Regions from separate parts of the Actimicrobium sp. CCI2.3 genome, predicted to be linked through region 1. Evidence: predicted binding sites of a transcription regulator. Region 1 holds the regulator's gene; each other region holds the start of a gene.

Evidence for each region. The regulator sigma-54, encoded in region 1, starts transcription at its own class of promoters, with help from an activator protein. The targets are predictions, from matches to a motif close to TGGCANGNAANCTGCTTT.
Region 2: nirB (nitrite reductase large subunit NirB) is a predicted target of sigma-54. The motif match lies at 3,014-3,031, and genes of this name have one in related genera.
Region 3: glnA (type I glutamate--ammonia ligase) is a predicted target of sigma-54. The motif match lies at 6,880-6,897, and genes of this name have one in related genera.

Annotation. Positions count from the first base shown of each region.
Region 1 is NZ_JASJWR010000011.1:24,950-34,648, reverse strand. It holds gene QN370_RS08105 (cation:proton antiporter) at 1-421, opposite strand, end outside; gene QN370_RS08100 (KpsF/GutQ family sugar-phosphate isomerase) at 515-1,552, shown strand; gene QN370_RS08095 (HAD family hydrolase) at 1,552-2,088, shown strand; gene lptC (LPS export ABC transporter periplasmic protein LptC) at 2,085-2,681, shown strand; gene lptA (lipopolysaccharide transport periplasmic protein LptA) at 2,725-3,288, shown strand; gene lptB (LPS export ABC transporter ATP-binding protein) at 3,285-4,070, shown strand; gene QN370_RS08075 (RNA polymerase factor sigma-54) at 4,083-5,564, shown strand; gene hpf (ribosome hibernation-promoting factor, HPF/YfiA family) at 5,681-6,037, shown strand; gene QN370_RS08065 (enoyl-CoA hydratase/isomerase family protein) at 6,146-7,243, shown strand; gene QN370_RS08060 (deoxyguanosinetriphosphate triphosphohydrolase) at 7,271-8,407, opposite strand; gene aroKB (bifunctional shikimate kinase/3-dehydroquinate synthase AroKB) at 8,427-9,699, opposite strand, start outside.
Region 2 is NZ_JASJWR010000033.1:5,034-14,732, reverse strand. It holds gene QN370_RS16865 (molybdopterin-dependent oxidoreductase) at 1-180, opposite strand, end outside; gene nirD (nitrite reductase small subunit NirD) at 177-506, opposite strand; gene nirB (nitrite reductase large subunit NirB) at 527-2,962, opposite strand; gene QN370_RS16850 (nitrate/nitrite transporter) at 3,220-4,434, shown strand; gene QN370_RS16845 (bifunctional protein-serine/threonine kinase/phosphatase) at 4,438-6,138, shown strand; gene QN370_RS16840 (nucleotidyltransferase domain-containing protein) at 6,261-6,545, shown strand; gene QN370_RS16835 (hypothetical protein) at 6,740-7,090, shown strand; gene QN370_RS16830 (NAD-dependent succinate-semialdehyde dehydrogenase) at 7,188-8,552, shown strand; gene QN370_RS16825 (ABC transporter ATP-binding protein) at 8,672-9,478, opposite strand; gene ntrB (nitrate ABC transporter permease) at 9,481-9,699, opposite strand, start outside.
Region 3 is NZ_JASJWR010000023.1:41,383-51,081, reverse strand. It holds gene QN370_RS13655 (DUF5710 domain-containing protein) at 44-493, opposite strand; gene QN370_RS13650 (glycine zipper 2TM domain-containing protein) at 686-1,177, shown strand; gene QN370_RS13645 (phosphatase PAP2 family protein) at 1,321-1,965, shown strand; gene QN370_RS13640 (hypothetical protein) at 2,063-2,353, shown strand; gene QN370_RS13635 (glycine zipper 2TM domain-containing protein) at 2,481-2,978, shown strand; gene QN370_RS13630 (peptide chain release factor 3) at 3,132-4,811, shown strand; gene QN370_RS13625 (hypothetical protein) at 5,016-5,585, shown strand; gene QN370_RS13620 (rhodanese-like domain-containing protein) at 6,180-6,644, opposite strand; gene glnA (type I glutamate--ammonia ligase) at 7,030-8,445, shown strand; gene QN370_RS13610 (DUF4124 domain-containing protein) at 8,616-9,101, shown strand; gene glnL (nitrogen regulation protein NR(II)) at 9,157-9,699, shown strand, end outside.

The DNA.
Region 1 (9,699 bases):
GCATTTTCGAGACAATCGCGGTCGACGACATCGCCAGCGCACCACCCAGCGCAAAGGCGGCGCCCCAGCTGATGTCGGCTACTTGCGGCAGCAAGCGCGCGGTGCCCCAGCCGCACAACATGGTGGCCAGGATGGTGAGCAGCACCTGTGCCATGCCGAGGCCAAAGACGGTACGTCGCATCGAAAAAAGTTTAGGCAGGGAGAATTCCAGGCCAATCGAAAACATCAGAAACACGACGCCGAATTCAGCCAGTGTATGCGTGGTGGCCGTGTCTTCGGCCCAACCGAGTCCGTGCGGACCAATGGCGATGCCGACGGCCAGATAGCCCAGCATCGGCGGCAAATGCATCATGCGAAAGGCAACCACGCCCAGTACGGCAGCGCCAAGTAACAGCAAGGTGAGTTCGAGCGCGGAGTGCATGAGCGGGGATCAGTCCTTTCATCTAGCGCGAGCCACTATTTTAGTTATCGCTGGCAGAATTTTTGCTTTGGTAATTCGTTTATACTTTCCGGCATGAGTGTACCCCAACAAAAACCCGTCCCCGACGCCTTCGATGCAGAGCGTGCTGCACGTGCGCTGGTGCTCGCCCGCGAGACCCTGCAAATCGAAGCCGATGCCTTGCTGACACTAAAAGCCCGTTTATCCGACAGTCATAGCAACACGGCTGCGTGCTTTGCACAAGCCGTTTGTCTGCTGCTAAATTGTACCGGTCGTGTCGTCGTGTCGGGCATCGGAAAATCCGGACACATCGCACGCAAGATCGCCGCGACACTGGCCTCGACGGGCACTTCTGCGATGTTCGTACATCCGGCAGAAGCAGCCCACGGCGATCTGGGCATGGTCAGTCAGCATGACGTGTTCGTGGCAATTTCCAATTCCGGTGAAACGGCCGAATTGATGGCCATCGTGCCGAGCATCAAACGCATGGGCGCGACACTGGTCGCCATGACCGGTGATGATGCATCAAGCCTGGCGCTGCTCGCGACCGTGCATCTGAATGTCTCGGTCGACAAGGAAGCTTGTCCGCTCAATCTTGCACCGACGGCCAGCACGACCGCGGCACTCGCGCTGGGCGATGCGCTGGCGGTGGCACTGCTCGATGCGCGCGGTTTCCTTCCTGAAGATTTTGCCCGCTCACATCCTGGTGGCGCGCTCGGACGACGCTTGCTGACCCATGTGCGCGACGTGATGCGTAGCGGTGGTGGTATTCCGGCCGTGCTGGTCACGGCCTCCCTGTCGGACACGCTGGCTGAAATGACGAGCAAGGGCATGGCCATGACGGCCGTGGTGGACGAGTCGTTCCGCCCGATCGGGGTATTCACTGACGGCGACTTGCGCCGCCTGATCGAACATGTGCAGGACTTCACCCGCTTGACGGTGGCCGACGTGATGCATCGCGATCCACGCACGATCGGTCCCGACCAGTTGGCCGTCGATGCCGTCCAGCTCATGGAAGAACTGCGCATCAATCAGTTACTGGTCGCCGACACAACCGGCAAGCTGGTTGGTGCGTTGCACATCCACGACCTGACCCGCGCGAAGGTGATTTGATGACAGACCACCACGACGACGTGATGACACGCGCAGCCCGGATCCGGCTGATGATCTTCGATGTCGATGGCGTGCTCACGGATGGCAGCCTGCATTTCGGTGCCGCGGGCGAACTGATCAAGACTTTCAATGTGCTCGATGGCCAGGGCATCCGCCTGTTGCAGCAATCGGGTGTCGACACGGCGATCATCAGTGCGCGTCAGTCGCCACTGGTGCAGCGCCGTGCCAGCGACCTTGGCATCACGCATGTGTTTCAGGGCAGCCATGACAAGCGCGCCAGTTTCGAGCAGCTGTTGCAGCAGACCGGCTTTAGCGCCGACCAGTGCGGCTTCATTGGCGACGACGTCATCGATCTGCCAATCCTGTTGCGTGCGGGCTTTGCCGCCAGCGTGCCGAATGGGCATATCGAAGTGCGTCAGCGCGTCCATTACATCACCTCCGCACCAGGTGGCACCGGTGCCGTGCGTGAATTGTGCGACCTGATTCTGCGCGCCCAGGGCAACTATGAGGCGGCGCTGGCACCGTACCTGTCATGAGCGCAGAAAATTCTGCCAATCGCCTGCGGCTCTGGCTGCTGATCGCACTGGGCATCGTACTGGTGCTTGGCAGTTATTGGGTGCTCGAGGTGCTGCGCAAAACGGGGGGGCCGGATCTGCAAGACACGCCACGCAGCGCACCCGACTACTACGTGAAAAATTTCACCTTCGTCAAGATGGCGAAATCCCGCACTGCGCGCTACAACATTTCCGGCGATGTACTGACCCATCTGCCACGCGACGACTCGTATGAAATCACCAAGCCGGTGATCTATCACCTCGCCAACAACTTGCCACCGATGGTGATGCGCTCGGAGCGCGCGCTGGTCAATAGCGATAACACCGAAGTACAGATGATCGATAACGTCGATGTCGACCGACCGGCATCAGGCACCACCCAGAATTTTCATCTCACGTCGGAGTATCTTTTGCTACTGCCCAACGACGACGTGATGAAAACCGACAAGCCCGTCAAAATGCTGATGGGTAAAAACTTACTGAATGGCACGGGCATGGTCGCCAACAACGCCACCCGCCAGCTCGACCTGGCCAACCGGGTGCACGGCGTATTTCCACCTGCACCGGTGCGCTGATGTCTTGCCCGACTTTTTTTCGTACCCTCCACCAGGAATTTTCATGAAATCGCTTTTTTTCGTTTTTTTATTCATGTTCAATGCGGCCATCGTGCCAGCCGTGCATGCTGAAAAAGCCGACTCCACCAAACCCACTGTCGTCGATGCCGACCAGATGGCTTACGACGACGTCAAGCAAGTCAATACGTTCACCGGCGCGGTCGTAGTCACCCGCGGCACGCTGCTCATGAAAGCCGCACGCGTGGTGGTGGTACAGGACGCAGCGGGCTATCAGTTCGCCACCTTGTATGCCGCAGCCGGGAGCCTGGCCAGCTTTCGCCAGAAGCGCGATGGCGGCGCTGACCTGTGGATCGAAGGAGAAGCCGAGCGCATCGAATACGATGGCAAGACCGAACTGGTCAAATTGTTTTCAAGGGCGAAGATGCGCCGACTCAATGGCACGACGCCAACCGACGAAGTCGAAGGCGAATTCATTTCGTACGATAGTCGCAGCGAATTTTTCTCGGTCAATAACACGCCGGCAGGACAGGACAGCAAGGCCGGTGCCGGACGGATCAAGGCCGTGATCCAGCCGCGCGCACCCGCCACTCCGGACACCCAAAAATGATCAACGCCCTAGCGACGCCTGCTGATTCCTTCATCGATAACAGCAGCAAACTCATCGTCACCGGCCTGAAGAAAAGCTATGGCATCCGGCAAGTCGTCAGCGATGTCTCGCTCGATGTCGCCAGCGGCGAGGTGGTTGGCTTGCTCGGACCGAACGGTGCAGGCAAGACCACCTCGTTCTACATGATCGTCGGCCTGGTGCCTTCGGATGCCGGTGAAATCCGCCTTGATGGTGTCGATATCTCGCGTCTGCCGATCCACCAGCGGGCAGTGCTGGGACTGTCTTACCTGCCGCAGGAAGCGTCGGTCTTTCGCAAGCTGACCGTCGAAGAAAATATCCGTGCCGTGCTGGAACTGCAGGTTGACGAGCAGCGCAAGTCATTGACCAAGAAGGTCATCAATGAGCGCCTCGACACCTTGCTGCAAGATCTGCAGATCGAGAAGCTGCGCGACAACCAGGCGTTGTCGTTGTCCGGCGGCGAGCGCCGACGCGTGGAAATTGCCCGCGCGCTAGCCAGCAACCCGCGCTTCGTGCTGCTCGATGAACCGTTCGCCGGTGTCGATCCGATTGCCGTCATCGAAATCCAGCGCATCGTGCGCTTCCTGAAAGAGCGCGGCATTGGCGTCCTGATCACCGACCATAACGTGCGTGAAACACTGGGCATCTGCGATCGCGCCTACATCATCAACCAGGGAGCGGTACTGGCCAGCGGAAGACCGGATGCCATCATCGCCGATGAATCGGTGCGACGGGTCTATCTGGGCGAACACTTCCGGATGTAGGCACAGTCAACGATGAAACAATCCCTCCAGCTCCGTACCTCCCAGCATCTTGCGCTCACCCCGCAACTGCAGCAATCGATTCGTCTGCTGCAACTATCCACACTGGAACTGCATCAGGAGCTCGAGCAAATGCTGACCGACAATCCGCTGCTGGAGCGACTCGACGATCCGCTCGATCACTCGGTGCGCCTGTTGGCCGATGGCGCACTCGGGGCCGATGGCATTCGCCAGCAAGGTGCCAGCGAAGACGCCAACGCCGCACCGTCGCCATCCGAATCGGACGCTCCGGCATCGGACCAGGTCGATGCCGGCGACGCCACGCCAAGTACCGATTCTGACTGGAGTTTCGACGATGTCGCGCGCACTTCCAAAGCCCCGGAAGACGACGATGCGCGACCCCAGCTTGAGGCGCACGAATCGACGCTACGTGAATTTTTGCTCGAGCAGATGCGCGTCACGGTAAGCAATCAACGCGACCGTGCACTGGTCGAATTGATGATCGATGCACTCAATGAAAATGGCTACCTCGAAGACACGCTAGACGCCATCTTCGAGCGCTTGCCAGCTGAACTGGAGATCGAGCCTGAAGAGCTGACTATCGCTTTGAAACTGCTACAGAGTTTCGATCCACCCGGCGTTGGCGCACGCAATGCGTCCGAATGTCTGGCACTGCAAATCAAGCGCTTCCCCGACATCGCCATGGTCACCCGACGCATGGCGTTAGCCATCGTCGACAACCATCTGACACTGTTTGCGCAGCGTGATTTCAGCAAGCTCAAAAAAGCCCTCGACTGCGATGATGAAGACCTGCGCGAAGCCCAAAGTGTGATCCGCCAGTGCAACCCGCATCCGGGCGCGATCTTCGGCGGCGGTACGTCCGATTACGTGGTGCCGGACGTGATCGTCAAGCGCACCAAGGGCGGCTGGCAGGTCATGCTGAACCATGATGTGATGCCGCGACTGCGGGTCAATGCGATGTACGCCAACATTCTCAAGCAAAGCAAAGGGGATGGATCGCTCACGTCACAGCTGCAGGAAGCCAAGTGGCTGATCAAAAATATGCGCCAGCGATTCGACACCATCCTGCGCGTCGCGCAGGCCATCGTGGAGCGACAGCGGAACTTTTTTTCGCATGGAGCGGTCGCCATGCGCCCCCTTGTTTTGCGCGAAATTGCTGATACACTCGGTCTGCACGAGAGCACTATCTCCCGTGTGACCACCCAGAAATACATGCTGACTCCACATGGCATGTTCGAGCTAAAGTATTTTTTTGGCAGCCACGTTGCCACTGAAACAGGCGGTGAAGCCTCTTCAACGGCAATACGGGCACTCATCAAACAATTGATAGGAGCCGAAGACCCGAAGATTCCATTTTCTGACAGTAAAATCGCAGACATGCTGGGAGAACAGGGTATGGTGGTAGCAAGGCGTACGGTCGCAAAGTATCGCGAAGCCCTGAAAATTCCCCCCGTCAACCTGCGCAAGGCCCTGTAGTTTCTGTAGTTTCTGTAGTTTCATTTGTCGTGTTGTACTGTCGCTGTGTTCGAAGCACCCCATCCGTAGCGGGTCCGGCTCCGAACCTCCATCGGCATTATTCAAAGGAGCGCTGTATGAATCTCACAATCAGTGGACATCATCTCGAAGTGACCCCTGCCATTCGTGAATATGTGCAAAGCAAGCTTGAGCGTATCAAGCGCCATTTCGACCATGTCATTGATATTGCCGTCATCCTGACGGTAGAAAAACTCCCGGAAAAAGAAAAGCGGCAGCGAGCAGAAATCAACCTGCATCTGCGCGGCAAAGACTTGCACGCCGAGAGTATTGCGGAGGACTTATATGCCGCAATTGATGCGCTGATCGACAAGCTCGATCGCCAGGTCATCAAGTACAAAACCAAATTGCAGGATCATCAGCACGACGCCATCAAGCACATCCCTGAACCGGTTGTTGCCATCGTTTCCTCCTGATCGAACCCGCTGCCGGGCAAACTGGCACATTCCACTTAGGGCGCATTGATTGCGCCCTTTTTGATTTCATGCAATTGACTTGTGCACAACCGAATACGAATCCCGACCATGACCGCACTCATCGACACCCAGATCAAGAACACGACCGGCCAGATCACACTGGATCGCCCCAAGGCCCTCAACTCGTTATCGCTCGCGATGGTGCGCGACCTGACGCGTATCCTGCTGGACTGGCGCGACAGTGCGACGGTGCACGCCGTGCTGATCAGGGGCAGCAGCGAAAAAGCATTTTGTGCCGGTGGCGATATCCGCTTTTTCCATCAGGCCGGTACGTCCACCCCGCAAGGCGGCAGTGCTGCGCTGGAAGATTTTTTCACCGAAGAATATGCCCTCAACCATCTGATCCATTTTTATCCGAAACCCTGGATCGCCGTACTGGACGGCATCGTCATGGGCGGTGGCATGGGGCTGGCGCAAAGCGGTGTGCAGAACCGGCTTCGCATCGTTACCGAACGAACAAAAATGGCGATGCCAGAAGTCAATATCGGCTTGTTCCCGGATGTTGGCGGCAGCTATTTCCTGTCGCGCACGGCAGGACAACTTGGCACCTACCTCGGGGTCTCCGGCGAGATGATTGGGGCTGCCGATGCACTCCATGCGGGACTGGCTGACCTGTTCCTTCCGTCCAGTGCCTTGGCGGGCCTGCAGGAATTAGTCGATCAGTTTTCCGGTGGTGACCTGCGTGCAGCGATCCGTGCCTATGCCGAACCGTTCGCCATCGCTTGCGATCCGGCGGGCAGCAAACTGGCGCAGAATCAATCGCGCATTGCGCAGCATTTCGGATTCGATTCGGTCACGCAGATCGCCGACTCACTGGCCGGTGACGAGTGTGCGTTCGCACAAGCGACCCTGGCGACGATGCAGAAACGCTCACCGCTGATGATGGCCGTGACCTTGCGGCAGTTGCGATTGGGTGCCGCACTGGATCTGGCAGGCTGTCTGCGCATGGAGCGCACGATGGTGCGGCATGCATTTACGCGAGGCGAAGTCATCGAAGGCATTCGTGCGGTAGTCATCGACAAGGACAACCAGCCGCGCTGGCAACCGGCCGACCTGACGCACGTCACTGAGGCGATGGTGGAGGACTTCTTTACACCAGCCTGGCCTGCTCACGCGCACCCGCTGCGTGAACTCATCGATCAGTGACAGCCGCGCTCTTGCAGGTCTGTCGATTCAGAGTTCGTCCATCATGAACAGTCGCCGGTGCTCACGGATCGCATAGCGGTCTGTCATGCCGGCGATATAGTCCGCCACCTTGCGCACCTGACTGGTGGTATCGCCTTCACGAAACTCGTAATCCGGTGACAGCAGGCCGGGCTCGGCCATGAAGGCGGTGAACAGATCGGTGACGATGCGGCGTGCCTTGCTGGTCATGCGATTGACCAGATAATGGCGATACAAGTTCTCCCGAAGGAATTGCTTGAGCAGCGTCGCCTGGGCGTGCATCTCCGGTGAAAAGGCGATCAGAGGCGGTGCATTGCGCACATCATCGACGCTGTCCAGCCGGACTTCCCGGATGCGCTCGCGCGAGGTATCAATCAGGTCAACCACCAGCGCATTAATCATGCGGCGTATCGTTTCACTGATCGCGCGGCGACCGCTGATACCCGGATAAGCCTGTTCGACTTGATGCCGATGACGCGCATACAAGTCGATCTGATCGAGTTGTGCTTCGCTGATCAAACCGGACCGCAGCCCATCATCAATGTCGTGGTTGTTATAGGCAATTTCATCGGCCAGGTTAGCCAGTTGCGCCTCCAGCGTCGGCTGCTTCTTGTCGAGAAAGCGCTGGCCGATCGCACCGAGCGTGCGGGCATTGACGGCGGAACAGTGCTTGAGGATCCCCTCGCGCGTTTCAAACATCAGATTGAGACCGTCGAAGGCGCCGTAACGCTCTTCCAGCACATCGACCACCCGCAAGCTTTGCAGGTTGTGTTCAAAGCCACCGTAGTCGGCCATGCAGGCATTGAGCGCATCCTGACCCGCATGCCCGAATGGCGTATGACCGAGATCGTGCGCCAGCGAGATCGCTTCGATCAAGTCTTCATTGAGCCGCAAATTGCGCGCCACCGAGCGGGCGATTTGTGCCACCTCGATCGTGTGCGTCAGGCGCGTTCGGAACAGGTCACCTTCGTGATTCACGAACACCTGTGTTTTGTACTCAAGCCGACGAAAAGCAGCGCAATGGATGATGCGGTCGCGATCACGCTGAAATTCGGAGCGCGAGGTCGGTGCCGCTTCGGCAAACTTGCGGCCGGTCGATCCGGCGGACCGGGCGGCATACGGTGCGAGCACCAATTCCTCATTCATCAATTATTCTCCTTGTTGGTCAGCAGGCACGCTGCACGCAGGCGTGCAGTGTCTGGGCCAGGATTGAATCAGGCACGTTGCGGATCAATGCCTTGCCCAGTGGTTGCAACAGGATAAATTTGATCGCCCCGCCTTCGTTTTTTTTGTCCACCTGCATCAGCTCCAGCCAGGTAGCTAACCCGAGGTCAGGCGCGATGACCGGCAAACCGGCGGCACCGACAATGCGTGTCAGGCGGTCTTTTGCGACCACGTCAATGAGTCCGAGACGACATGACAGGTCGGCTGCCATCACCATTCCGCAACCAACTGCTTCGCCATGCAGCCAGGTGCCATAGCCGAGTCCGGCTTCAATCGCATGCGCGAAGGTGTGACCAAAATTAAGGATCGCGCGCAGTCCGGCTTCGCGCTCATCCTGACGCACGATATCGGCCTTGATTTCGCATGACCGTCGGATCGCATGCGTCAGCGCGACCGGGTCCTTGGCCAATAAGGCACCCATATTGGCCTCGATCCAGTCAAGAAAAACGGTATCGATAATCGCGCCGTGCTTGATCACTTCTGCCAGGCCAGCCGACAACTCACGTGCTGGCAAGGTATCGAGCGTTGCGGTATCGGCGATCACGGTTTGCGGCTGGTAGAACGCGCCGATCATGTTCTTGCCGAGCGGATGGTTGATGCCGGTCTTGCCGCCTACCGATGAATCGACCTGGGACAACAACGTGGTCGGAATCTGGATCAGTGGGACGCCGCGCATATAGCTCGCCGCCGCAAAGCCGGTCATGTCACCGACGACGCCCCCGCCGAGGGCGATCAATGTCGTCTTGCGGTCGCATTTGTCGGTCAGCAGGCCGTCAAAGATTTTCATCAGGTTAGGCCAGGTCTTTTCTTCTTCTCCATCCGGCAGCACGATCGTGGTCACCTGCTTGCCGGCGGCCACAAGACTGCGAGTCAGACGCTCGAGATATAACGGTGCGACAACGGTGTTCGTCACCACCGCTGCACGCTCTCCCTGCACGTGCTGTCGCAGCAGCTCAACATCATCAAGCAGACCGGTTCCTATCGTGATCGGATAACTTCGGGCACCGAGGTCGACCTGCAAGCGCACGGACGCAAAATGGGCATGGGAAACGCCGGGGGCGACAGACATCAAAGGTAATACTGGAATGGACATGGGCTCGGGATTCATGACGGTGTCTGCGCAGCGGGCCGGCGATAACCCAAGTTGCGTCAGAATAGTGTTGACCAAAAATTGTACGTTGGGGCGTCCGGTATCAATCACGATATCCGCAATC
Region 2 (9,699 bases), on a different contig from region 1:
GAGCGCCAGCGTGCTGCCCTTGGTGCACAAACGGCCGAAGTTGGCGGGATGATCGGGATCACCGCGCACGCCGGTAATGTGCGCACCCGTCGTTTCGATCAGGACACCGCAACCGACACCGCAATAACAGCAAGTTGATTTGGTCTCGCGACGCGCGCCGGCGCTGGTTGGTTCACTCATGCAGCCGCCAGCTCCTGCAGGTCGAGGGCGACGTCGCCATTGTCAATGCGGACGCTGAAGGTCTGCGTGCACCCTTCGTCGGGAGCCAGCGCGCAGCCGGTGGCCAGTTCGATGTTCCAGTTATGCATCGGACAGGCGACCTTCTCGCCGAACACGATGCCTTGCGACAGCGGCCCGCCCTTGTGCGGACACTTGTCGAGCAACGCAAAGACCTTGTCTTCGGTATTGCGAAAAATCGCGACCGGCACCTTGCCTTCGCGCTGCACGATGCGGGAACCGAGGACCGGAATATCGTCGACCCGGCAAATGATTTTCCATTGATTCATGAGAGTGTTCCTGTTCGGGTTCAGACGGTCAGTGGCGCAAACTGGCGCACGTCGACATGGGCTTTTGCCTGCTCGTGCCATGGATCAGGCTGGCCATCGAGCGAGAATAACAGGCGCTCGTAGAGTTCCTTGCGATTGACGTGGTCCTCGATCATGCGCTGCTTGACGTAGTCGAGGCCGACCCGCGCCAGATAGTGCACGGTACGCTCGAGATACCAGCCTTCCTCGCGATACAACTGCAAGAACGCACCGGTATATTCCAGTACTTCATCGTGGGTTTTCAGCTTGACCAGGAACTGCGCGACTTCGGTCTTGATACCGCCATTACCGCCAACATAAATTTCCCAGCCCGAATCAACGCCGATCACGCCAACGTCCTTGATGCCGGATTCGGCACAATTGCGCGGGCAACCGGACACCGCCAGCTTGACCTTGTGCGGCGAATACATCAGCGCCAACTGTCGTTCCAGTTGCTGGCCCATCAGCGTCGAATTCTGCGTGCCGAAGCGGCACCATTCGGAGCCGACGCAGGTCTTCACGGTCCGCAAACCTTTCGCATACGCCAGCCCGGACGGCATGCCAAGGTCGCTCCAGACTTCGCGCAAATCTTCTTTTTTCACGCCCAGCAAGTCGATGCGCTGACCGCCGGTGACCTTCACGGTCGGGATCTTGAACTTGTCGACCACGTCGGCGATACGGCGCAATTCGGAGGCATTGGTCTCGCCACCCCACATGCGCGGAATCACCGAGAAGGTGCCGTCTTTCTGGATGTTGGCGTGGGCGCGCTCATTGATGTAGCGCGATTGCGGATCGTCCTTGGCTTCATGCGGCCAGGTCGAAATCAGATAGTAGTTCAGCGCCGGACGGCAACTCGCGCATCCGTTCGGCGTGCGCCAGTTCATGAAGCCCATCGTGTCGGCGATCGTCAACAGCTTCTCGGCGCGGATCGCGTCGCGTGCTTCCTGATGCGTGTGATCAGTACACGAACACATTGGCTTGTTCTTGGTGGCTTGCGAATAATCACCGCCAGCAGTGAACATCAGGATCTGCTCGACCAGGCCCGTGCATGATCCGCACGACGCCGATGCCTTGGTGTGCTTGCGCACGTCTTCGAGCGTGAACAAGCCTTTTTCCTTGATCGCCTTGACGATGGTGCCTTTGCACACGCCGTTGCAGCCGCAGACTTCGGCGCTGTCCGGCATTGCCGCTGCCTTGGTAAAACCTTCATGGCCGACATCACCCGGACGCCCCGGATTGGATTCGCCGAACATCAGCGTATCGCGGATTTCCGTGATGTCCTTGCCTTCGCGGACCAGGCTGAAGTACCAGCCGCCATCGGCGGTATCGCCGTACAGGCAGGCACCGATCAGCTTGTCGCCACGCACCACCAGCTTTTTGTAGACGCCGCCTATCGGGTCCGACAGGATGATTTCTTCGGTGCCCTCGCCACCCATGAATTCGCCGGCCGAAAACAGATCGATGCCAGTGACTTTCAATTTGGTCGAGGTGACCGAGCCCTGATAGCGGCCGATGCCGAAATTGCCGAGGTGGTTGGCGCAGACCTTGGCCATCTCGAACAACGGTGCGACCAAGCCGTAGGCCGTGCCGCGATGGTTGACACATTCACCGACCGCATAGACGCGCGGATCGTAGGTTTGCATCGTGTCGCTGACGACGATACCGCGATTGCAGTACAGGCCACTGGCTTCGGCCAGCGTGGTGTTCGGGCGGATACCGACTGCCATCACGACCAGCTGTGCGGGCACTTCCGACCCGTCGGTGAAGCGGATGCCGGTGACATGGCCATCGACGCCGATCAGCTCCTGGGTGTTTTTGCCGAGCAGGAAATGCAGGCCACGGTCTTCGAGCGATTTTTGCAGCATCTTGCCGGCGACCGGATCGAGCTGACGCTCCATCAGCCATTCGGGCAGATGGACGACGGTGACGTTCATGCCCCGTAGTTTCAGGCCATTAGCGGCTTCCAGGCCGAGCAAACCACCACCGATAACGATCGCATCGGTGTGGGTTTCGGAAGCGGCGATCATCGCGTTGGTGTCGTGGATATCGCGGTACGAGATCACGCCCGCCAGGTCCTTGCCCGGTACCGGCAACATGAACGGGTTGGAGCCGGTGGCCATTAACAGGCGATCGTATTCGGCGGTGGTGCCATCGTCGGCGATCACGCAACGCTTGATGCGGTCGATCGTGACGACCTTCTTGCCGAGGTGCAGCGTGATGTCGTTGTCTTCGTACCAGTCGACATCATTCAACATGATGTCCTTGATAGTTTGCTCGCCGGCCAGCACCGGCGACAGCAGGATGCGGTTGTAATTGGCATACGGCTCCGCGCCGAACACCGTGATGTCGTAAATATCCGGGGCGATCTTGCGCAGCTCTTCGAGCGTACGCACACCTGCCATCCCGTTTCCGACCATGACCAGTTTGAGCTTCTTCATTTGAGTCCTCGTGAATTCTTGTCGTCGCCTTGCGACGTGCGTTGTTCACTCTAAGCAAAAGCGGTGCCAATGAAGATTGGCAGCGGCGCACCAACGTCCGGACAAAAACGCACTCGAATCAGGCGCACTTCCGCACTCTTTGGTGCAACGTGGATTAACGCACCGGCAAACACGCGCAATCGATCAAAGCAGCAAATTTTAGATGGCACAGGGCTTGCGTTAGCTGATGCATCTCCACTCACCGCGGTCCCGCCATCATGCAAAAAACCTCCTTCTGGAAAGCCGGACACACGCCCACCCTGCTGGCCGCCTTTTTCTATTTCGACCTCAGCTTCATGGTCTGGGTCATCCTCGGTCCGCTCGGCGTGCAGATCGCCAAAGACCTCGGTTTGACCGCTGCCCAAAAAGGCTTGATCGTTGCCACTCCGCTGCTGGCCGGTGCGCTGCTGCGTATCGTCATGGGCGTGCTGGTTGATCATCTGAAACCCAAACGTGCCGGTGCCATCGGCCAGGTCATCGTGATTGCCGGCATGGTCTGGGCCTGGCAAGGTCAGCTTGACAGCTACCACAGCATCCTGGCGCTCGGCGTCATTCTCGGTGTCGCCGGTGCCGCATTTGCAGTGGCGTTACCCCTGGCCTCGCGCTGGTATCCACCCGAGCATCAGGGCACAGCGCTGGGTATTGCCGGTGCCGGCAATTCGGGCACGGCCTTCGCCGCCCTGTTCGCACCGACGCTGGCACTGGCGTTCGGCTGGCAAAATGTCTTCGGCCTGTGCCTGATTCCACTCGGCGTCGCGCTGGTGGTGTACATGGTGTTCGCCAAGGATGCGCCATCGGCACCGCCGCCGAAGTCGATGCTCGAATACATGCAAGTGCTCAAGGACAAGGATGCATGGTGGTTCATGTTCTTCTACAGCGTGACCTTTGGCGGCTTTTCGGGACTGGCCTCGTCGCTGACGATTTACTTCAACAGCCAGTACGGATTGTCGCCGGTGACGGCGGGATACTTCACGGCGGCCTGCGTGTTTGCCGGGTCGATGGTGCGACCAATGGGTGGCCGCTTGTCCGACCGCATCGGCGGCATCAAGACGCTGTCGATCATGTACGTCCTCGCCGCCATCTTCCTGTTCATTGCCAGCCTAGGACTGGACTCGGCCGTACCGGCAGTCATCGTGTTCGTCGGTGCGATGCTCGCGCTGGGCACGGGTAACGGTGCGGTGTTCCAGCTGGTGCCGCAACGCTTTCGCAAGGAAATCGGCGTGATGACCGGACTGGTCGGCATGGCCGGCGGCATCGGCGGTTTTTATCTGGCCTCGAGCCTCGGCTTTTCAAAACAGATGACCGGCAGTTATCAGGTCGGCCTGACGATCTTTGCCGCACTGGCCGTCATTGCCTTGATCGGCCTGTCGTTGGTCAAGGGGCGCTGGCGCACAACATGGGGCAGCGCCGCCATGACCAATGCCACGATCTGACCGATGGGACTGACCCTCGCCATCGGTCACGCGACGCAGGCCGGACCGCGTGCGCGCAACGAAGATTTCGTCGGCGTCGTCACGCCGCGCGAGCCGGACTTGCTGACCAAGGGCGTGCTGGCGGCCATTGCCGATGGCGTCTCGGGCAATGAGGGCGGGCGCGAGGCGGCCGAATACACGGTGCGCGGCTTGCTGTCGGATTACTACGCGACGCCGGATACCTGGCCGGTATCGCAAGCGCTCGACCGGGTTCTGACGGCGACCAACAGCTGGGTTCAGCATCAGGGCTCGGTGCGCACCGAACTGACCGGCATGGCCACCACGCTGACGTGCGTGGTGCTGCGCGGCGGCTTCTATTATTTTGCGCATGTCGGCGACAGCCGGTTGTACTTGCTACGCGCCGGTACGCTAACCAGACTGACCACCGACCACGTCTGGGACAAACCGGAAATGCAGCATGTACTGACGCGCGCCATCGGTCTCGATTCGCGGCTAGCGGTCGATCATGGCATGGGCGAACTGCAGGTGCGTGACGTGCTGCTGCTGGTCACCGACGGCGTGTGGAATGCCTTGCGCGACCGCGATATCAGCAGCCATGTGTCCGGGCTGGCGCAAGAAAAATGCGACGCTGAGTCCTGCGCGGCAGCGCTGGTCCAAGCCGCACTCGACGCCGGCGGCGGCGACAATGCCAGCGCCATGGTGCTGCGCATCGATGCGCTACCGGAACAGAATTTGCGGGATACGCTGTCGAGCCTGCAAGCGCTACCGGTACCGCCGCGCTTCAAGCCCGGCCAGGTCATCGACGGCATCCGGATCGACAGCGTCTTGCACGACTCGCGCAGCACGCTGCTCTATCGGGTCACCGACTTGCGCACGCAGCGTGCACTGGTCCTGAAAACCCTGCAACCGGGCTGCGGCAGCGACCCGCAGGAACGCGCCGCTTTTGCGCATGAAGAATGGCTGGCGCGCCGCGCCGTGGCGCGATTTTTTGTTCAGGTGATCACGCCCGAGCAACGCAGCGCATTGTATTTTCTGACCACCTGGCACGACGGCAGCACGCTGCAGCAGCAGCTCGACGCGGCGACCCATTTCACGATCCCCGATGTCATCGCGCATGGCACGAAGCTAGTCCGTGCCGTCGGCGCGCTGCACCGGCGCAGCATCCTGCATCGCGATATCAAACCGGCCAACGTGCACATCGGTAGCGACGGCGAGTTACGCCTGCTTGATTTTGGCGTCGCGCAATCCGGACTGGACGGCACTCAGCAAGCGACCACCCAGGCCGGTACACCGTCCTACCTCGCGCCGGAACAGTTCGACCACGCGCCCGCCTCGCGCCAGACCGACCTGTATGCAGTCGGCGTCACGCTGTACCAATTGCTGACCCGCCGCTATCCGTATGGCGAGATCGAAGCCTTCCAGCGACCGCGCTTCAATGAGCCGACACCACCGACCCGCACCCGGCCCGAGATACCGCACTGGCTGGAAAACGTACTCCTGAGAGCCGTCGCCCGCGATGCCGATGCCCGCTTTGAAACTGCCGAGGAATTCCTGCTAGCGCTGGAACGCGGCGCCACCCGCGCGCTCGACAAGGCCCCGGCGCTACCGCTGCTGCAACGCGATCCACTGTCGATCTGGCGCAGCGTGGCGGTGATTTCGGTGGTGCTCAATGTGCTGTTGCTGTATTTGCTGGTGCTGAAATAAGCGACAGCCACCACAGGTTTGACTCACCTCATGACTGAACGTATTGACGACTTCTGCTCAGCCGGTATGATTCAAAAAAGCGATACGACAGCGCATCGCCTGACACGTTATCGAGGCATTTCATGAGACTGCTGGAAAAAGAAGTCAACATCATCCGATCAGTCATCCATGACATTGATCCGGACGGAAAAATCTATTTGTTCGGCTCTCGCACTGATGACTTGCGACGCGGCGGCGATATCGACCTGTTCCTCGACGCCTCTCTGGTTATTCCCCTCAAAAGCCAGCTCGCCATGCAATACAGGCTGGTTTCCCAATGCGATACGCACGTTGACCTCTTGGTCAAGACACCGGAAGACGAAGAACAAACCATTTACGGGATTGCCCGACAAGGGATTTTGTTGTGACCCGGACAGATGCAAGCCGACACCTATTGCATGACAACCTTTCAGCATGCTCTGAGAGAATCGTCAGTCTGGTCTACTCGGTAAAAAAGAATGCTGCCATATTCCCCCTGAACCTGGACAGCCTTGCCGGACTGAGCGACGAACAGAAGGAATCGATCGACGCACTTATCCTGTGATATTCGCAATGTCTATCCATGCTCCAGGATCAAATTTTCAGGGGCATCGCCGTCGCTGAACAGGAAGACCTGAGCGACAAATCCAATCGCGATAAAACACTCCTGATGGAAAAGTTGGGTGTCATACGGTCTGCGGATGCCTTCGGTTCAGCTGCCATATTACGGAACAAGTTTTCGCATCACTATCCCGAAAAAAGTAAAGACCAGTTGAACAAGTTGAATTTACTTATCGACGAGTCGGTCTTCCTGATTGGCGTCTATGACGACGCACTGATATACCTGACGTCGAAAGGCTTCCTGCGCAAAGATCATGGCTGGGGTGACCAGTTACGGCAAGTCCGGCATCTCACTGCACTACGAAGCCAGTAAATCTCCTGCACCAACCGCCTAAGTGCGCCAGCGCACGGCAATTACAAAACAATACGCAGATGATGGGGGTCTACTTACTGCAATGTGAAGAGGACCTATGGCCTATCAAAGCACCAATCCCTACGATGGAAAAGTACTGGAAAAATTTACCGAACTCGATGGCGTGCAACTCGAAGCACGGCTGGCCCTGGCGGCTAGCTGCTTCACGACCTGGCGCGCTACCAGCTTTGCTGAACGCAGCACCGTGCTCAAACGCGCTGCCGCGATCATGCGCGAACGCAGCGATGAATTCGCTACCCTGATCACGCTCGAAATGGGCAAGCTGATCGACCAGAGTCGCGGCGAAGTCGAACTGAGCGCATCGATCCTTGATTACTATGCGCAGAACGCCGAAGAATTTCTTGCCCCTGAAAAGCTGACAGTCCCGTCCGGCGAAGCCTCGGTCGAGAGCGCTCCGGTTGGCGTGCTGTTCGGTGTCGAGCCATGGAATTATCCGTACTACCAGATCGCCCGCTTTGCCGCACCGAATCTGATGGCGGGCAATGTCGTGATGGTCAAGCATGCATCGAACGTGCCGCAATGCGCACGCGCTTTTGAGCAGTTGATGGCCGAAGCGGGTGCTCCGGCGGGTGCTTACACCAACCTGTATATCTCGAAAGAGCAGGTCAGCCAGGTCATCGACGATCCACGCATCAAGGGCGTGGCACTGACCGGTAGCGAAGGCGCTGGCGCCATCGTCGCGGCACGCGCCGGAAAAAACCTGAAAAAGACCACGATGGAACTCGGCGGTAGCGACGCCTTCATCGTCCTCGACGATGCCGACCTCGATTTGGCGGTCAAGCAAGCCGTGATTGGTCGCATGGGCAATGCCGGTCAGGCTTGTACCGCATCAAAACGCTTCATCGTTGTCGAGCCGATGGCTGATCGTTTTCTGGCGCAATTCATGGCGGCGCTAGCTGACTTCAAGCCGGGTAATCCGATCGACTCGAAGACAAATCTGGGGCCGCTGTCCTCGCAGGAAGCGCTCGACAATTTGCTTGATCAGGTAAAACGCGCCGTTGCTGCGGGTGCCAAAGCCGTGGTTGGTGGTCAGCGCGTTGACGTGCCGGGTGCATTCATGCAACCGACCATCCTGACCGACATCGACAAGAGCAACCCGGCCTACAAGGAAGAATTCTTTGGTCCGGTCGCGCTGTTCTTCCGTGTCGCCGATGAAGCTGCCGCAATTGCCCTGGCCAACGATTCGCCGTTCGGCCTCGGTGGATCGGTGTTCACCAAAGACATCGCACGCGGCAAGCGCGTCGCCAGCCAGATAGAAACCGGCATGGTATTCATCAACACGCCAACCAACACCTCGGCGGAATTGCCGTTTGGTGGTATCAAGAACTCCGGCTACGGACGCGAACTGTCGCGTGCCGGCATTCAGGAGTTCGTCAACAAGAAGCTGATCCGGGTCGAGTAATACTGCATTGGCTGCATTGGCTGCGTAGCACGTCCGCGCAGCCTCCCGCCAAAAAAAGCCACCCGATTAGTCCGGTGGCTTTTTTTACGTCTTTGACGCGTGGCATCGTCCCGTTACAGCTACGCCGCTTCCCTTGCCGCGGGCCGTGCTTGCCGGTGATACAAAAACTCCAGCACGGCGGTGCGATAAGCCATGTACTGCGGGTCGGCGGCCAGTGCTACCCGTTCGCGCGGGCGCGGCAGCTCAACCGACACGATGTCACCAATAGTGGCCGAGGGTCCGTTGGTCATCATCACGATGCGGTCCGACAGCAGCACTGCCTCGTCGACATCATGCGTGACCATCACCACGGTCGATCCGGTGGCAGCGACGATCTTGAGCAATTCATCCTGCAGATGCGCACGCGTGAGTGCATCGAGCGCACCGAACGGCTCATCCATCAGCAAGACTTTCGGCTCCATCGACAACGCGCGCGCAATGCCGACGCGCTGTTTCATGCCGCCGGAAATTTCGTTCGGACGCTTGTGTTCGGCATGGGTCAACCCGACCAGGGCGAGCGCGGCGCGAGTACGTTCCTGCAATCGTGCTTTGGGTTCGAGCGCACCGAAGACACGCTCGACCGCGAGGTAGACATTGTCGTGACAGGTCAGCCACGGCAACAGCGAATGGTTCTGGAACACGACGCCGCGTTCCGGCGACGGGCCGGCAATTTCGCGATTGGCACATAGCAGCGTGCCGCCGGTCGCGATGGTGAGGCCCGCGATCATGTTGAGCAGCGTCGATTTGCCGCAGCCCGAGTGACCGATCAGCGTGATGAATTCGCCTTTGGCCACCTGCAAATTGACGTCGACCAGTGCCTGATAACTGCCCTTCTTGACGGCAAAGGCCATGCTGGCGTGTTGGATCTCGATGAATTTATCGTTCATGTTCAGCTCCCTGCATCTTCGTAAGTGAAGGCCCGCGCCAGGGCCACCAGTGCCTGTTCGAGAATCAATCCGACCACGCCGATGACGACGATGGCGATGATGATGTGCGGTACGTTGAGGTTGTTCCATTCATCCCAGACCCAGAAACCGATACCGACACCGCCGGTCAGCATTTCCGCTGCGACGATCACCAGCCAGGCTGTGCCGATGGCCAGTCGCAC
Region 3 (9,699 bases), on a different contig from region 1:
TTTTACTTTTTTTTTGTTCTGCCTGGCGGTTATTCGCGCAGTACTACTTGTTCGCGAAATGCGGCTTGTGCAAGGCAATGGCGTCGTCGCAGTGGGCGCAAGGCTCCCAGGGAATGCAGTCATGATCCCGTGCCACATATTTTTCTCCGGTAATCGTCAATCCGACCTCCATCATTGAGGGTCCTTTCGCGACGCTGCTGCCGGTGTTGCCGGTGTTGCCGGCCGCGGCTTGCGGATGCCATTTTTCAAATAATGCGCTGTTAGCACCGTCCGGCACGTACCACTTCTTTTGCGCTGCATTCCAGCGCGCCCCCAGTGCTTTGGCCTGGTCTTTTTCAGCAAATGGTACGGTCAAAAATATCATGATGGTTAGCTTGGTGAGAGTGGTCTGGAGCGGATAATACTGCGCGAAGTCTACTTGGACGTGCAGGGGAGTGGCAACTGCCCAGCAAATTTTGCAATGATGTTGTACCTTGGAGAAACGGGAATTCACACCTTGAGCCTGGCGTGCGATGATCCGGAAACAGATCGGACGGTGCCAGGACGGAGGCCACTTCAGGTTTTACAGTTGTAATAGTCTATGTCGCTGCCCTGCATTTGTCGGATCGGTCGTTATATTGAAAACCATACCCTGCGTGCCAACGCTGCCATATCTGGCAGTCACACGGGGTTCGAGGAGGTCCTTATGTTGATTCGAAAATATGTTTCAGTGTTGCTGGTCACATTCGCTGCTATCAGCGCGACGGCACATGCCGGTGACCGTGGTGTCGACACGGCAGTGGGTGCCATCTTTGGTGCCGCCATTGGTAGTTCGGTCGGTGGACGTGATGGGGCGATCGTTGGTGGCGTGCTCGGTGCCGCAGTGGGTGCCAGTGCCAACAATAATTATTATCAGGGACGTGGCTCGTATTACCAGCCCGCTCCGACTTACTACCAGCCTCAAGCGACGTATTACCAGCCTCAGCCAACTTATTACCAGGCCAATCCGACGTACTACCAGACACAGCCGAATTACTACCAGCCAGCCCCCGTCTACGTGGCACCTGCAACGGTTTATGTGCAGCCGTCCTATCGCGGTAACGAGTGGCGCGAGCGTCATGAATGGCGCGAGGACCGCCATGAACGCAACTGGCGCCATGGCGACGATTGGCGCGGACGTGACGAATATCGTCGCTGATTGACGGGACAATCTATTCGTCAGCGTGAGCCAACAAGGGCCCGATGCATCACTGCACCGGGCCCTTATGTTTGCCGATGGTGTGTTCAATGAAACCCAGTGTGCGATAAACTCCTGTCGAGTTATTTCTATAAGGAAATCTTTTGCTTTATCTTATTCCCATGACCGGATGGCTGCGTCTGACCAGCTTCGGTGATTCCATCGTGACTATTCCCGCGGCTGCCGCGATTATTCTCTGGTTGATCTCTGGTCGGGCCTGGCGTCTGGCAGGGTGGTGGATAGTCCTGTTCGGTGCCGGAATGACACTCGTTGTCGCGACCAAGATCGCATTTATCGGTTGGGGTGCTGGCATCGCTGCCATCGATTTCACCGGTATTAGCGGACATGCAATGCGTGCCACGGCGGTATTGCCCATCATCGGATGTCTGGCTTTCAACGGCAGTCGTCAATGGGGCAGGTTGGCAGGCTTCGCTGTCGGACTAAGTATCGCCCTGCTGATCTCCGTATCCCGCGTCATCGTTGATGCACACTCTGTTTCTGAAGCCGCTAGCGGTGCCTTGCTCGGTACGGCAATCAGCTGGATATTCTTGCGGAGTACCTCATCGCTCATACTGCCGGCCATTAATGGCTGGGTCGTCGTGCTGTCGCTGATCGGATTATTCTGGGTGTCATTTGCCGAGCCAGCACCGACCCAGGAAATGTTGACCGAGTTCGCGCTGAAGTTGTCAGGGCATGAACGTCCATTCACGCGGGCTGACTGGATTGCACAGTCTCATTTCGGCTCATAGCGATCGATGCACATAGCCATGCAACGGATGATCCGCTTATACTTTTCAACACGCCCGTCTGACTGTTTCCGCAGTCGGCTTTATCAGGAGAGACCGCATGTTTCTGGATCACCCCACCATTACCGCAACGAGTGCCAGTACCGAGCCTGATCGTATCGAACGACTCAACCGGGTTTATGGCTATGTGGTTGGACTTGCCGATTATTTTCAGAATACTGACTTCATTACCAAAATCTGGCAAATCCATGACCACAAAGGAACTCTGCTGGTGATTTGGCTATTGCAGCCGAGCGATGCGGAAAAAGGTTATTTTGAAAAAGCCTGGGCCAGCAAACTCGGTGACAGCTCCAACAGCGTCGAACATGAAATGAAAGGCGTGAAGGCTTAGTCGCTCGTTGCAAAAAATCCCGGACCAGGCGTTTTTCGACACAAGTCATTACAATATCCCCCTCGGCGGCAACATCGGTCCGGCAATGCCAACTTAAACTGATCACATCAAAAACAATGGGGAAGTCATGAAAACATCATTAAAGACCACGGTTGCTTTTTTACTTGCCGGTGCGTTTTCCGGCACAGTGTTTGCAGCTGATTTCGAAGACACAGCCCGTGTAGTACGGGTTGTTCCGCAAGTCGAGCAATTTAATCAACCGCAGCAAGAGTGCCACAATGAGTACGTACAGGGCCAACGTCAGGAGCGCAATATCGGCGGCTCCATCCTTGGCGGGCTGGCAGGTGGCTTACTGGGTAATCAGGTTGGTGGCGGTAGCGGCAGGACTGCAGCAACGGCGGCCGGTGCAATTGCCGGTGCCATCGTCGGTGACCGGGTTGAGAACACCAACCAGCAACCGTCGGAACAAGTGGTGCGCCAATGCCGTACCGTCGATAACTGGCAGTCACGCACCAATGGGTATGCCGTCACTTATGAATACAACGGTCGCACCTACACCAGCGTGATGCCCTACGATCCAGGCGAACGTCTCCGGCTCCGCGTATCGTTAAATCCTCGTAACTAAAGCACTGTAAATTGGTATCCCGGAAAAACCCGTGCACGCAAGTTGCACGGGTTTTTCAACTATTGGCTTTAGCCGCATGGTTGTTTTGATCGGCGGATTCGACTTCGCGGACCATAGCCGGTAGACTCTTCCCCTTTTCCGCAGGAACGTCCCATGGCCAGCAATCACGATTTACCTTACACCGATGCAGATGCCACGGCTGAACCGTCTCCTGCAGCAGCACGCAACGTACCTGCTGAACTGATTCGCAGGGAAGGCGGGCGTCGGCGCACTTTTGGCATCATTTCTCATCCCGATGCCGGCAAGACCACGCTAACCGAAAAATTATTGCTATTTTCAGGCGCGATTCAGCTTGCTGGTACCGTCAAGGCACGCAAGAGCGGTCGCCATGCCACGTCCGACTGGATGGAAATTGAAAAGCAGCGCGGCATTTCGGTCGCCAGTTCCGTCATGCAGTTCGAGTATCGCGACCATGTCGTGAATTTGCTCGATACGCCGGGTCACCAGGATTTTTCTGAAGATACCTATCGGGTGCTGACCGCCGTGGATTCGGCGCTGATGGTGATTGATGCGGCCAAAGGTGTCGAGACGCAAACCATCAAGCTGCTCAATGTCTGCCGCATGCGCAGTACACCGATCATCACTTTCATGAACAAGATGGACCGGGAGACGCGCGATCCGCTTGAGTTGCTCGATGAACTGGAGTCTGTACTCGATATCCAGTGTGCACCGGTAACCTGGCCGATCGGTATGGGCAAGGCGTTTCGTGGTGTCTATCATCTGTTGCGTGACGAGATTTTGCTGTTCGCGCCGGGCGACGCGCGCGCCGACCAGGAATTCGAAGTCATCAAGGGCATTGATAATCCTCGCCTTGCCGAGATGTTTCCGCGTGAGATAGAACAACTGAAAATGGAGGTCGAGCTGGTGCATGGCGCGTCCCATCCATTCGACCTGACTGCATTTCTGGCGGGTACGCAGACGCCGGTTTTCTTTGGTTCGGCGATCAATAATTTTGGCGTTCGGGAAATCCTCAATGCCCTTCTGGATTGGGCACCTGCGCCGCGTCCGCGCGATGCGAGCGTGCGTTCGGTCGAACCGGGCGAAACGCCTTTTTCGGGGTTCGTGTTCAAGATTCAGGCCAACATGGACCCGGCGCACCGCGACAGGATTGCGTTCCTGCGCGTTTGCTCAGGGCGTTTCGAGCGCGGCATGAAGATCAAGCACCTGCGATTGAACCGTGAAATTAAAGTGTCGAACGTCGTGACTTTCATGGCTGCGAGCCGCGAGCAAGTCGAGGAAGCCTATGCCGGGGACATCATCGGTTTGCCGAATCACGGCAACATGCAGATTGGGGATAGTTTCTCAGAGGGCGAACTGTTGCAGTTCACCGGGATTCCCTATTTTGCGCCAGACTTTTTCCGCTCGGTACGGATCCGCAATCCGCTAAAGATCAAGCAATTGCATAAAGGTTTGCAGCAGCTTGGTGAAGAAGGCGCGGTGCAGGTCTTCAAGCCGGTTCATACCGGAGAGCTGATTCTGGGTGCGGTTGGTGTGCTGCAGTTTGAAGTGGTGGCCAGTCGCTTGCTCAATGAGTATGGCGTCGACGCTGTATTCGAAGGCACCAGTATCAGCAGTGCGCGCTGGGTCACGGGCGAAGACAAGCGTGCCATTGCTGACTTCGAGAAATCGGCTGCCGGTCACAATGTTGCTTACGATGCTGCTGGAAATATGGCGTATCTGGCGACCTCAGGCGTCAATCTCAGGCACACCCAGGAGCGCTGGCCATTATTGACTTTTCATGCCACGCGCGAACACGCCGTCAAGCTGGAATAAAATAACGATTCAGTACACTAAAATCAAAAAATGTTTTTTGCAGTGTTTCCTTGATCTGATTTATATCAATCGGTTTGTCGCGTATTTTTCCTATACTTGTGTGCCCGTGATCGACACGCAGTAGGGAAGTATCTGTCGCTGGTGAGAATTTACCTATTCAAACTTGTGCCACCGTCAAGCGAGTGGCAGGCTTCAGGAGTCGTCATGCTCACTGCTACCTATTCGTTGCTTGCCATCCGGTTTGAGCAAAAAAATGCGTGCACGATACTTGCCCGCCTCCGGCGCTATTTGGAGTCAATCCAGTGCCGGAAAGAGTGCGTTGATCAGCCGACGCTGGTGTCAATGATCAACCAGTTACAGCACTTCGATCAGTACCTCCATGCACGCAAGATCGAGAGGCATGTTATCCCCGTTCTCTGCTGCTCGACCGACGAGGCCGACTCGCTGGTCGAGGAGCTTGAGATGCTCAGTCTTTCGGCCTGGCGGAGTTTGTCGACGCTGCAACACTATGTGCACCGGTGCGTCAGTAGTGGCGACCACCAGCCTTTCTTTTTGACCGCCGAACGCTATTGCGAAAGCATGCATCAGCGACTGGTCAAGGAAGAGAATTCATTGATGTCTCTGGTTGGGGAGGTGCTCACCAGGGAGGACTGGTTTGCGTTGGGGACACGCTTTCTGACGGAAGACGGTGAAAAATACAGGTCGCGACGGGGCATGTCGTCGCCGGTGCAATTGACCGCAGTGATTTCCGGTGAAAGTGCCGCTACGAGTTGATGCTCTCTGGGACGCGACTTGCCCTCCCGTGATTACCCGCTCATCGCGCCCACCGCAACCCTGGTTGCGCGTGCATCGATTCATCCGGCGCTGGTCGATTGTTCATTGAGGCGGCGACGACTATTCATGGTCGCGCTGGCTGGTTTTAAAAACGCAATGAGTTTCCGGCGGCTAATTTCACGGAGGTTCCGGTCGCGGCCGCTGCATCAAGGTTCTATAAAGCGGGACCCCTATTCCTGCAGAATGACTTTCCGTTCTGGTTGTCCGGCTTCATGGAGTGCATGCGGGTTGTCGACGTCGCCGTCGGTGCACTCTGCATTCCTCTTTCACGGATCGTGCCATCGTTGTACGCAGGGAGAGTCCGGTCACGGCGGTTTCGCCGGGACGGCCAGTTGCGAGCCGTGGCGCAGGCCATCGAAGAGGTCGCACCACTCCAGCGCCAGGAGGTGTATGCCAGCCAGATCGGCCGGCTCAACCAGATTGAAGAAAAGGCCAATCAGATTTCGATCCCGCTATCCTGCGCCGAAGAGTTATACGGTTTGCGTAGTCATCGTCACTTTGTGCGAACCCGCATTGTCGACTTACAGCAAATCGTTAAGCACCTATCCACGGCAAGCCTGCCTTGCACCAGCCAGCGACCATCTTGCGATGTCCGTCCGCATCGCGGTCGCCTTCGAAGCCCTCCAATATATCAAAGCAATGCAGATAGCCGGATTCGGTCGCCAGTTTCGCTGCGTGGCGCGAGCGCACACCGGAGCGACACAGGAACACAATGAGGGTTTCCTCGGTGGTCGCGACACGGAGTTCGTCCATGAAGTCGGGATTCGGAACCGATCCCGGGTACAAGCTCCATTGCACGGACAGGTGCTGGTGTTCTGCAATGCTGACCTTGCCAACCCAGTCACGTTCGGCATGGGTCCTTACATCCACCAGTCGGACGTCTGGGTTCGCTTTCAGCAATTCGAACGCTTCAACCGGTGTCACAGCCCCGGCATAGGGCAAGGTATGGTGTTGACCTCGCTCCCGGGCGTTGATCAATATTTTTTCGGGTGATGTCATCTCTGAAATCCAATCATGAGAGGTTGAGGGGAATGTCTATTAAGCCTGTTTATGTTGGTGCATTTTTCGAGGAATAAAACATAAGTGCACCAATATAAAAATTTGGCATGATTTTGGCACCATTGTGGTACCGCTCTTCGGGTCGGCTGCAACCGAAAAGTAAAGAAATTGCCGGATGCCTCCTCATCTTGCCGGGTTCTGCCAGAATCAGGTGGGACGTAATTCGTACTCGCGGTGGCATGGAACCTGCTACGGAATCTGCTATTATTTCACGCTGAGTTTTGGGACGTTCGTAGCTTGCTGTTGACTACTTTCGCATGCAATCATTCGGTTCACGACCATCTCGCATATTTTTGAATTTATTGATCTATCAGAGGAGATACGCATGGCAATGACGGCAGCAGAAGTACTGAAAATGGCCAAAGACAACGAAGTTAAATTCGTTGACTTCCGCTTCGCCGATACGCGCGGCAAAGAACAGCACGTAACGGTTCCGGTTTCCCATTTTGATATGGACAAGTTTGAGTCGGGGCATGCATTTGACGGCTCCTCCATCGCTGGCTGGAAAGGTATCGAGTCCTCGGACATGATCCTGATGCCGGATCCTAATACCGCAAACATCGATCCATTCATGGAAGAAACAACGATGTTCATGCAGTGCGATGTCATCGAGCCATCGGATGGCAAGGGTTACGACCGTGATCCGCGCTCGATCGCCAAGCGCGCTGAAGCCTATCTGAAATCCTCCGGCCTCGGCGACACCGCCTATTTCGGTCCTGAGCCAGAATTCTTCATCTTTGACAGCGTGCGCTGGAAGATCGGCATGGACGGTTGCTTCGTCAAGATCGATTCTGAAGAAGCATCATGGAGCTCGGGCGAAAAGTTTGAAGGCGGCAACACGGGCCATCGTCCAGCAGTCAAAGGCGGTTACTTTCCGGTTCCTCCGGTCGACAGCATGCAAGACATGCGTTCGGAAATGTCGCTGATCCTCGAAGGCATGGGTATCCCGGTTGAAGTGCATCACCACGAAGTCGCTGGTGCAGGACAAAATGAACTCGGCACCCGTTTCTCGACACTCGTCGAGCGCGCTGACTGGACCCAGAACCTGAAATACGTAGTCTGGAATGTTGCCCACACCTACGGCAAGACGGCAACCTTCATGCCTAAGCCTATCGTTGGTGACAATGGCTCGGGGATGCACGTCCATCAATCGATCTGGAAAGATGGCAAGAACCTGTTCGCTGGTGATGGTTATGCCGGGCTTTCCGAGTTTGCGTTGTATTACATCGGCGGCATCATCAAGCACGCCCGGGCGCTCAATGCGATCACCAACCCAGGTACGAATTCGTACAAGCGTCTCGTGCCTGGTTTTGAAGCACCGGTCAAGCTGGCTTATTCGGCCCGCAACCGTTCGGCCTCGATCCGTATTCCGCATGTGCCGAATCCTAAAGGCCGTCGCATCGAAACACGGTTCCCGGACCCTCTGGCCAATCCGTACCTGTGCTTCTCCGCGCTGATGATGGCCGGTCTGGATGGCGTGCAAAACAAGATCCATCCAGGCGAAGCTGCCTCGAAAGATTTGTATCACTTGCCGCCAGAAGAAGACGCATTGATCCCGACAGTCTGCTCATCGCTTGAGCAAGCACTCGAGAACCTCAACAGCGACCGTGAATTCCTCACGCGCGGTGGCGTCTTCAGCGACAGCATGATCGATGCCTACATCGAATTGAAAATGCAGGAAGTCACACGCTTCCGCATGACGACGCATCCGGTCGAATTCGATATGTACTATTCGATGTAATACGTTGACTGGCTGACGTGCAGTACAAAGATGGGCGAGATATTCTCGCCCATCTTTACTTTTACGGTGTCTGTGTCGTATGCCGGCGTGGTGTCTCGAACATCGTTTGTATTGGTCAGCCTCTTGTCCTAAACTGAGAGTCCGTGTCATCAGTTCCTCAAATGAAATTTATGAAACTCCCTGTCTTAAGCCTCATCCTTTTTTCGCTGTGCATGCATCAGGCGCAGGCACAGAGTGAGGTATTCCTGTGTGTCGACGAGCGTGGCAACAAGGAATACAAGAACACCGGCATCACCAGAGGCTGCAAAAAAATCGAATTGCCAGGCATGACGATCATTGCGACACCGAAGCGTGCGCCTGTGGCTGTTTCCGGCGCGACCGCCAGGAGCGACTCGGGCGATTTTCCGAAAATAGATAGCGGAACCCAGAAAGCGCGCGATAGTGATCGCCGTCAGATACTGCTTGATGAACTGAAGTCTGAAGAAGGCAAACTGACCGTACTGAAGAAAGACTATAGCGGCGGCGAGCCAGAACGCCTGGGTGACGAAAGCAATTACGCCAAGTATCTGGCACGCGTGGCTGGCATGAAGGAAGAAATCGGCCGCACCGAAAAAAATATCGAAGCCCTCAAACGCGAGCTCGGCAATCTCAAGTGATGCCGTAGCGTGTATCAACCAGGCTGCGTAACGTGGCCTGCCTGTCTGGATCATCGTGAAAATTCCCTTTAGTTCTGTTGCAGGTCTCGACTTGCTCGCCTCGGCTGTTGTCATTCTCGATGCCGAAGGGCGTATTTCTTACGCCAATGCCGCTGCTGAAAATATGCTGGAAAGCTCCTTTCGCTTGTTGGAGCAGCATCTGTTGTTTGAGCTGTTCGTCAACGGCGACAAACTTGAAACCGTGTTCAGGCAAGCGGTTGCCCATGAGTTCGCCGAAAAGCGGCAAGACCTGACGCTGCAACGCATCGGGCGAGAATCATTACAGGTCCATGTGGTGGTCACCGCACTGGACAATCCCGATTCACCGGTCCTCATCGAGATGCGTGAAAACGTCCAGCAACTCAAGCTTGACCGCGAAGAGCGACTACTGGATCAGAGCCTGGCCAACAAGGAGCTAATCCGCAACCTCGCGCACGAAATCAAGAATCCGCTGGGCGGCATTCGTGGCGCGGCCCAATTGCTCGAACTCGAGTTGCCGGAGCGGCACCTGAAAGAATTGCGCGAATATACGCAAGTCATCATCAAGGAAGCCGACCGG